3 regions of the Tindallia californiensis genome follow, and region 2 is predicted to be linked to each of the others. Evidence: predicted binding sites of a transcription regulator. Region 2 holds the regulator's gene; each other region holds the start of a gene.
The links. Region 2 encodes HrcA, which represses chaperone genes, less so after heat shock. Its sites were predicted from a motif close to TTAGCACTCNNNNNNNNNGAGTGCTAA; they were not measured.
Positions count from the first base shown of each region.

Region 1: the regulator HrcA is predicted to act here: its motif matches at 1,397-1,423, upstream of BLV55_RS04550 (co-chaperone GroES).
Region 3: the regulator HrcA is predicted to act here: its motif matches at 1,511-1,537, upstream of BLV55_RS06440 (DUF5320 domain-containing protein).

Region 1 is NZ_FNPV01000003.1:104,032-107,313, reverse strand. It holds gene BLV55_RS04560 (hypothetical protein) at 1-405, shown strand, start outside; gene BLV55_RS04555 (DUF554 domain-containing protein) at 477-1,193, shown strand; gene BLV55_RS04550 (co-chaperone GroES) at 1,476-1,760, shown strand; gene groL (chaperonin GroEL) at 1,807-3,282, shown strand, end outside.
Region 2 is NZ_FNPV01000001.1:295,337-298,618, reverse strand. It holds gene hemW (radical SAM family heme chaperone HemW) at 1-1,132, shown strand, start outside; gene hrcA (heat-inducible transcriptional repressor HrcA) at 1,256-2,281, shown strand; gene grpE (nucleotide exchange factor GrpE) at 2,359-2,970, shown strand; gene dnaK (molecular chaperone DnaK) at 3,014-3,282, shown strand, end outside.
Region 3 is NZ_FNPV01000004.1:98,747-102,028, reverse strand. It holds gene BLV55_RS06455 (nucleotide-binding protein) at 1-313, opposite strand, end outside; gene BLV55_RS06450 (NifB/NifX family molybdenum-iron cluster-binding protein) at 282-650, opposite strand; gene BLV55_RS06445 (DUF134 domain-containing protein) at 674-1,039, opposite strand; gene BLV55_RS06440 (DUF5320 domain-containing protein) at 1,061-1,360, opposite strand; gene BLV55_RS06435 (FMN-binding protein) at 1,678-2,100, opposite strand; gene BLV55_RS06430 (HlyD family secretion protein) at 2,216-3,241, opposite strand; gene BLV55_RS06425 (ABC transporter ATP-binding protein) at 3,222-3,282, opposite strand, start outside.

The DNA.
Region 1 (3,282 bases), on a different contig from region 2:
TACTTTCAACCGGTTAATGGAACGACAGAAGAACCTTTTTATGCCTTCTTATTTGCTCCATTAAGGGATGACATTGAGATTATCAGTGATGCCTATCGTGTTCAGGTGTCGGCTGTGGATGGTCGGTTACTACAATTACAAAATGGCTACTGCCGTACCCAAGTGCCAACCACACCGGTGGTTATCACGCGACAGGACATTAGAAAGCAGTGGACAAGTGAGCTTGGGATGATGACATATAACGGTTTAAGTGTTGTAAGGTCTTTTGATACCCACTACGCCCCAAAATTAGTGCATAGTTTTCGGGTGACAAAAGGTGGTCAACGAACCATGGTGTACTTTGACGTAATGAATGGAAACTTGATCCATGAGTCTATTCATATCTACGATCCGATGCTTTTATAGCAAAACCTAAAACAACACATGATTACCTGACATGATTACCTGGTACCAGAAAAGAGAAGGGAAGATGCCTAATGTTGGGCACCATTATCAATAGTGTGGCTATTCTTATTGGCGGCACCGTAGGATTGTTATTACGAAAAGGCATTTCTGAAAGATTTAAGCAAACTGTGATGCAGGGGCTGGGCTTATCTGTTTTTGTGATCGGTGTATCAGGAGCGCTGAAAACAGAAAACATGCTGGTAGTCATTTTTTCCATTGTCTTTGGTGGTATTATGGGGGAAGCCTTAGAAATTGAGGAGAAACTAGAGGTGCTGGGGCGATGGATGGAAAAAAGAGTGGGAAAAGGAGAAGGCTTAGTGGCAAAAGGGTTTGTGACGACTAGCTTGATTTATTGTGTAGGAGCAATGGCTATTGTCGGAGCTCTTGAAAGTGGGATGACAGGAAATCACGAGACCCTATATGCAAAATCTCTGTTAGATGGAGTATCTTCTGTGATTTTTGCATCAACCCTGGGGCTAGGAGTATTGCTTTCATCTGTGAGTGTGTTTATTTACCAAGGCTTAATTACTATCGCCGCTGGGAGTCTGGCAGATTTGCTGACCGAGGCGGTTGTCATAGAAATGTCGGCGGTAGGCGGTTTGCTTATCATCGGAATTTCGATGAATATTTTAGAAATTAAAAAAGTACCTGTAGGTAATCTGCTTCCAGCCGTCTTTATCCCTGTTTTTTATCCGTTGGTGCAACCTGCTGCCCAATATTTTCTACAAATAATAGAAGTTTTTTTATAGGAAAGGCCCTTTTGGTTCCAGACTCCTTGTCGATAAGAGACAAGGAGTTTTTTGGTTATCTAAACAAAAAGAAAGGAAATGGAAGAAAAATGAAGTAAAACAAAGTTATATGAATTTATTTTAGAAAAAAGAGGAAAAATAATTAGTATTTGCCAAAAAATAACCTTGCATCCTTATTCGGTTTTCTATATGATAGTAGTGTGTTAGCACTCGATGACGGTGAGTGCTAACAATACAATGTCAATAATTATCTTGAAATAGGAAAAGGAGGAAGTATCAGGTATGGAAATTAAACCATTAGGAGATCGAGTTGTTATTAAGAAACTAGAGGCAGAAGAAAAAACAAAAAGCGGTATCGTTTTACCGGGAAGTGCTAAAGAGCAGCCACAAATGGCAGAAGTAATGGCAGTAGGACCAGGTGGCATGGTAGAAGGTAAAGAAGTGAAAATGGAATTAAAAAAAGGTGACAAAGTTATTTTTTCAAAGTACTCCGGAACAGAAGTGAAACTTGACGGTGAAGAAGTTACTATTTTAAGACAAAGTGAAGTATTAGCGATTGTTGAGTAAATTGATCATATCGAGATATTAAAATCATCAAGGAGGGTATTAAAACATGGCAAAAGATATTAAATTTAGTGAAAATGCACGACGCGCTTTGGAAAGTGGTGTGAACCAGCTGGCGGACACCATTAAAATTACATTAGGTCCAAAAGGAAGAAACGTTGTTATAGATAAAAAATTTGGTTCTCCTCTGATTACTAACGATGGAGTGACAATAGCAAGAGAAATAGAGCTGGAAGATGCGTTTGAAAACATGGGAGCGCAATTGGTGAAAGAGGTAGCGACCAAAACCAATGATGTTGCCGGAGACGGTACAACAACCGCCACTTTGTTAGCTCAAGCAATTGTTCGGGAAGGACTTAAAAATGTTGCGGCTGGTGCTAATCCAATGATTTTGAAAAAAGGTATTTATAAAGCGGTTGAAAAATCAGTGGAAGAACTGAAAAATATTTCCTTACCAGTCGAAGGAAAAGAGTCGATTGCTCAGGTTGGAGCTATTTCAGCGGCGGATGAAGAAATTGGTTCCTTAATTGCCGATGCAATGGATAAGGTTGGTAAAGATGGTGTTATTACCGTTGAAGAATCTAAATCAATGGGAACTACCTTAGACATGGTTGAAGGAATGCAGTTTGATCGTGGGTACCTTTCTCCTTACATGGTAACCGATTCTGAAAAAATGGAAGCTGTATACAGTGATCCGTATATTCTTATTACAGACAAGAAAATCTCTAATGTACAAGAAATACTACCATTGTTAGAAAAAATTGTTCAACAAGGAAGAAAACTGGTTATTATCGCTGAAGATATCGAAGGGGAAGCGCTTGCTACGTTAGTGGTGAACAAGCTAAGAGGAACTTTTGAGTGCGTAGCGGTTAAAGCACCAGGTTTTGGAGACAGAAGAAAAGCGATGCTAGAAGACATTGCGGCATTAACTGGAGGACAAGTTATTTCTGAAGAACTTGGCTTTGAGTTGAAAAATGCTGATATTGATATGTTAGGTTCAGCAAGAACTGTTAAAGTTGACAAAGAAAACACGACTGTTGTTGAAGGTAATGGAGATCAAGCGAAAATTCAAGAAAGAATCTCTCAAATCAAAACACAAATTGAAGATACCACATCAGATTTTGATAAAGAAAAATTACAAGAAAGATTAGCGAAATTATCTGGTGGAGTTGCTGTAATTCAAGTAGGTGCTGCGACTGAAACAGAGCTGAAAGAAAGAAAACTTCGTATCGAAGATGCGTTAAATGCAACTCGTGCAGCTGTGGAAGAAGGTATTGTTGCCGGTGGTGGTACGGCTCTTGTAAATGTAGTACCAGCCTTGGGCGAACTAGTAGACACCCTGGAAGGCGACGAAAAAACTGGTGCGGCAATTGTGAAGCGAGCATTAGAAGAGCCACTACGACAAATTGCTGAAAATGCAGGCCTTGAAGGTTCTGTTATTGTTGAGAAAGTAATGCATTCTGAGAAAAACCACGGTTTTGATGCATTGAACGAAAAATATGTTGATATGATTCAGGCAGGTATT
Region 2 (3,282 bases):
ACAAGCGATAAGTCTTTATATTCATGTACCATTTTGTGCTTCAAAATGCCACTACTGTGACTTTGTGTCAGAAGTAGGGAATGAAAGCCAAGTCAATGAGTATGTACAATTGTTAAGCAAAGAAGTACAACGGTATCAAAAGGTAATATCAGATAAAAAGATAAAAACAATTTTTTTTGGTGGTGGAACCCCTTCGTTAATTCCTGGCAAAAAAATGAAAGAAATAATGAAGAGGATTACCGGAGATTTTTCGGTATTGCCTGAAGCAGAAATATCCTTAGAAGCCAATCCGGGACAGTTGGACAGGGAAAAACTATTCAACTATAGAGAAAGTGGGATAAACCGTATTAGCTTTGGATTACAGGCAATCCAGGAACCACTCTTAAAGAAGTTAGGAAGAAGACATGATGTGGAAATCTTTGCGCGTCAGGTGACAAACGCTAGAGAGGAAGGCTTCTTCAATCTTAATGTGGATTTGATCTTTGGAATACCGGGACAAACGATAACGGATTGGAGTCATAGCCTTTCTTATATAGCGGATTTAGGAATTCCTCATACTTCCTGCTACGGACTGACTTATGAAGAAGGGACAACTTTGCATACGATGAAAGAGACGCAAAAGATCAGACCTGTAGAGGAAGAGGTAGAATGGCAAATGTTTCATGTGGCAATGAATGAAATGAAAAAAAGGGGTTATCATCACTACGAAATATCTAACTACTGTCAAGAAGGCAGTCAGTGTAAACATAACATCACATACTGGAAAAATGAAGAGTATCTTGGGATAGGAATCGCTGCACATGGATATCTTGATGGTGTGCGCTATGGAAATACAGAAACCTTTTACGATTATGAAAGAATCATCAATGCTGATGGCCTGCCTGTAGTCGTACAGCAAAAAATCAGCAAAGAAGAAGCCATGAAAGAAACCATGTTTTTAGGATTAAGAATGATGGAAGGGGTTTCGAACTCTTGTTTTTATCAACGTCATGGAGTATCTTTGTTTGATATATTTGAAAAAGAAATTAAAGAATTGACATATAAAAAACTTATTGCAGTTGAAAAAGACAACATCAAATTGACAAATCTGGGGATCGATTTGGCAAATCAGGTGTTTTTGTATTTTGTATAAGGAATTTGAAAGAAAGAGAGTAAAAAATCAGCAGGACACTTGACAAAAAAATTCGTAAGTGGTATTTTTATATCAAGAATTAGCACTCACTAATAGAGAGTGCTAACAACGAAGGTGATAAATATGGCCTTATCTGATCGAAAACTAAAAATACTAGAAGCAATTATAAGGGAGTATATTGAGTCAGCAGAGCCAGTAGGGTCAAGAAGTCTCTCGCGTCGATATGAGCTAGGGGTTAGCCCGGCAACTATCCGAAATGAAATGTCGGACTTAGAAGAATTAGGCTACATCCAGCAACCTCATACTTCGGCAGGGCGAATCCCTTCTGATAAAGGGTATCGTCTCTATGTAGACAAACTAATGGAAATTCGCAGAGAGGCAAACAAAAATAGAGTTAAGATAAAGAGTGATATCCTAAAAAAATATGGCGAGCTGGAGCAATTACTGGAATATACCTCCAGAGTATTATCGGAGTTTACTCAATACACATCCATTGTGCTGGCACCTCAAGTGAAGAAAAGCCGACTAAAGCAAATTCAGTTAGCACGATTGAATGATGAAATGATGTTGGCAATTTTCATCACCAATACAGGCCTTATCCAGAATCCAATTTTTAAGATTCCCTCCGATATGAAGCAGGAAGACTTGGAGAGGATATCAAACTTTCTGAATGAGGAGTTCGTTGGTTCGACACTGGAAGATATCGAATCAAAAATGGCGGAAAACCTTAAAAAAGAACTTGCTAAATTCCACCATACGGTTTATGCGTTGCTGCCGGAGATGTTTAAGACGTTGGAACAGGTTAGTGATGTGGCGCTATACCTTAGTGGAACAACAAACATCTTCAATTTTCCCGAGTTTAATGACCTGGCTAAAGCGAGATCTTTTTTGAATCTAATGGAAGAACGAAAAACAATAAGCGAGTTAATTTCACGTCAGGATACTAGCAAGTTCAACGTATCGATAGGCAGTGAGAATAAACTGCAGGAAGCTAGAGAATGTAGCATTGTAACCACTACGTATAGCCTGGACCAGCATGCTGTAGGACAGTTAAGCGTTATTGGACCGACTAGAATGGATTATGATCGGGTAATATCGGTGCTGGGACAGGTCAGCAAAATGATGAATGATATATTAAAAAGTAAATAGCTTGAAAAAGTCAAGTGCGAGGGGAAATCTTTGCACTATCCTTGTGCATATAATAGAAAAAAGGTGGGTGTGATCCATTGAAGGATGAAGTGAAAAACAAAGAAACAAAAAACAGCGAAGAAGAACAGAGCAAGAAAGAAACACAGGACTTAGAAGGTGATTTGGAAGAAGCGGCTGAAGAGGAAGTGGTTGAAAAAGAAAAGGAAGACACTGACGGATCAGCCTCAGAAGAGCAAGAAAAGCAAGAGGAAAATCAGAAGCAAGAAAAAGATCCTGAGGAGTTAAATGAAAGGTTTTTGCGTTTGCAGGCAGAATTTAGTAATTATAAAAGAAGGGTAGAGAAAGAAAAAAAAGATTTGTATGTTTATGGCTGTGAAAACTTAGCAAAAGATCTTTTACCGGTGATCGACAATTTAGAAAGAGCCTTAGAATCTGTTGATGAAGCAGAAGAAGGATTATCAAAAGGTGTGAAGATGGTTTACGATCAAACCTTAGAAACGCTTAAAAAACATGGTATCCAACAAATTGAAGCGGATGGGTCTCCCTTTGATATGAATAAGCACCATGCAGTGATGACGGAACCTTGTGAAGATGATGCCTTGAAGGAAACAGTGGCTCAGGTTTTACAGCAGGGATATACAATAGAAGAACGTGTGTTGAGACCAGCAATGGTTAAAGTATATAAATAAAACAAAAACAAATCATTTTTGAAATATCAAGGAGGAATAGAAAATGGGAAAAGTAATAGGTATTGACTTAGGTACAACAAATTCTTGCGTTTCAGTTCTTGAAGGTGGAGAACCTGTTGTTATTGCAAACTCTGAAGGGAATAGAACAACACCATCCGTGGTGGCTTTTGGTAAAGACGGAGAGCGAATTGTAGGGGAGCCTGCAAAAAGACAAGCCGTTACAAACTCTGAAAAAACAATTCAATCCATTAAAAGACATATGGGAACTGACCATACAGACAAAATTGACGGAAAAGATTATACACCCCAAGA
Region 3 (3,282 bases), on a different contig from region 2:
TTTCTTCAAAAAGCATCACCTTTCCGGCAATCATGGCCAACGCATTAAATCGGCAAAAATCAACACACTGACGACATGCGGTACATTTTTCAGTATCGATGACAGGAATGGTTACTTCCACAGATTCCGAATCGCATTTTTTTGGCTTAAAAAACAGGTGCCCATTGGGTTCTTCCACATCACAGTCGGCATATATCCCTTTTTCTGCTGTCACAGCCAAATTTATGGCCACCAGGGTTTTTCCAGCTCCGCCTTTTCCGCTTAAAACGGCGATTTTCATTTTATCGTCCCCCATGACGATGGAATCCGGCATGTATTTCCTCCAGTAAGGATAATCGCTGTTCTTCAAAAGCTTTTAGATTGTTTTCAATGGATCCGCTGATGGATCGATATAATTTTATCCCGGCTTCTTGCACCACAGCTGCCGCATTTTTGCCGCAACGCGGAGTAATGATGGCTTCCACCTGTTGATCCACGATGAACTGAGCCGCCTGCACCCCGGCGCCTCCCTGGCTTCCCGCCGCTGTATTCTGAAGATAATCCGTTGTTTTATTCTCGCTGTCATAAATCACATAAAAGGGAGCCCTTCCAAAAGAAGGACAAACCTCTGCATTCAATGTCTGGTGTTCTGATGGTACGGCAATTTTCATCTCTATCCACCTGCCCTTTCTCGTTATAATAATGATTCTTTGTTACCATGCCTCCGTCGACGGCATCGACCGCAACCGGCTAAAGCTTCCACCCCTTCGCACAACTGATATTTTCCACCTTCTATTTTTAGCTTATAACCATAAACCAGGGTTTCCCCCACTTTTTTTCTGGCATCATTATAGATCTTCTGCACGGTTGTCCTGGCAACATCCATTTGCTTCGCGCATGCTTCCTGATTTAATCCTTCCACATCAATGAGTCGAATAGTTTCATACTCTTCCACTGACATCACAATTGTTTTCTTTGACCGTAATGAGTCGGTCTGCGGACCAAAGGAATCACTTTCCGGCAGTCCGCAAACTTTTCTCCACTTGTGGGGTCTGGGCATAACCTCACCTCTTCTTATCAATTATTTTCCATCTATTTCGTCAAACTGACCTCCAAGAGTCTGTTCGATAGATTTAAGCTCTTCTTTTAGCATTTCTTTTTCCCGTTTCAACCATTCTTTTTCTTCTGCTTCTGTAAGGATCGGGCGGCAAAACTCCTCACCACGTCCAAATCCTAATTTAGCCCCTGCTCTAATGCCACGCCCATATCCGCGTCGGGGCCTTCTGCAACCACTCCATCTTCCCGGCGTCATACAAAATCCCATTCCTCTACCAGTAGCTTCTCCTCTTCCTATTGGGCCTGTTCCATCTCTTCCTGGCATTTTTCATTCCTCCTTTGATCAATACCTCTAACTTTTGGTGAGGCGATTTCATAATTGACATATGTCATCTATAATTTCATTATACGCCTTATTAGACATATGTCAATAACTTTCCGGTTTTTTTCTATTTTTCACTGAAACCCTCCAGGATTACACCAGGCTTTTCAGGTGTGCTAAGATAAAAATGACAAAGGCACGAAACGCCTTTGTCATTGATACTTTAGAATTAAGTAATAGTCATTAAGGGTAAAAGAGTGTACTGTACGAGAGAGGTTAAAAAGATGAATTTCTGCCTGTAAGCGTATCGTTCTTTTTAGTTACTTATTCACCATCAAAGCATTTTCGATGGATTTCAGAATAACCTTACTACTTGCTGTTGCTCCAGAGATTGTGTCGATTGCTGTATCTTGTTTTTCTATCACTTTATCTGCTAAGACTTCTGCCGCTTCCCCTCTTCCATGGGTATGCTCCAATGTGATGTCACGAATCTTTTGCCCTTCTACTTTCACCATCACTTCTGCTTTCACCATCAAAGCATCTTTCTCTCCATAATAAATTCCGTCCTCCACAGCATCCAGCTGAATACCTAATAACTGTATGGCATCTACTTCGTTTCTATATTCCATTAATTCAATGAGCTGCTTTCCCCATATGAGACTAGCTATAAGCATCGCACATACAAATATCCCACTAAGCATCAGCATCCTTTTCTTCCAATTTCTTTTCTTCTTTTTCGACACGATTACTTCCTCCATTTCATCTCTCTTTCAGTTGAACGAGTAAATTTCACATTACTAAAAACCTTACTAACTAAACAACTTTTTTCATAATCAAAAGGTGAAATATGAAATTCCCTCACTCAACATCAATATATAAATCCACATTAAACTCCGGCTTTAGAAAATCGTCTGCATTATCAATAGACACGCGAATAGGTATAACGGTTTCGTTGTTACGGACAACAGCCGTACCAGCAATAAAAGTCACTTTCCCATGATAGGTTCTGGAGCGGTCTGCCACGGGTATGAACGTTACTCCAGAGCCAATCTGAACATCACGGATGAACTCTTCTAGCACGTCCGCTTCTACCTCCAGGCGGTCCAGTGGCAACAGTTTTCCGATGCCTTCACCCGCTTCGATACTGTCACCTGCCATTCTATTGATATCTTTTACAACCGATTTTTCAAAAACATTAATCAATTTATCGCCATTTAGGTAATGTATCTCCATTTGATTTTTCAGTCCTTGTTTTCTGGCTTCCAATTCTTGAATTCTTTGTCGATACACTTTAAGCTGATACGCATCTTCTTTCAGCTCCAGGCTTAACTCCAAACTACGAACCTGTTGCTGTTTTTCTTCTGTTTTCATTTCTTTTTCCTCTAAAGTCTCCTTCGGAATGACACCTGCGTTATAAAGAGTCTGATAACGCTCCATCTCCCGTAAAACCTGCCACATCCGATTTTCTGCGTATTCCAGTTCCTGTCCAATCACCATTGTTTCTTGACTTAAATGCCGGCGCCTAGCTTCCATTTCAGCTCTGATAACAGCTATTTCTTCTGCTATTTCTTCCATACGCTGTCGTTGCTCCGATAAATCCAGTATTATTATTGTCTCACCTTCTTCTACTATTTGCCCTTCCTGAACCAATACTTTTTCGATTCTACCCGGGTTTTTCAGGCTTAATCTGACAGGTTCTGGAACCTTTACCTTTCCAAAGGCTTCGATTTGACGATTGTCTTCCTTTGTCAGATCTATTTTTTCCGGTTCTTCAGGTGGCTGATTTTCATTGGAACAAGCCACCAATACAGTTATAAGAAATAACACGACACCGCCTATCATGATTTTTTTCAGTATTTTCCCCTTATTGTCTATCCTTATCACCTTCAGCCCACACCTTTCCATCCCTCACCCGAATAATTCGA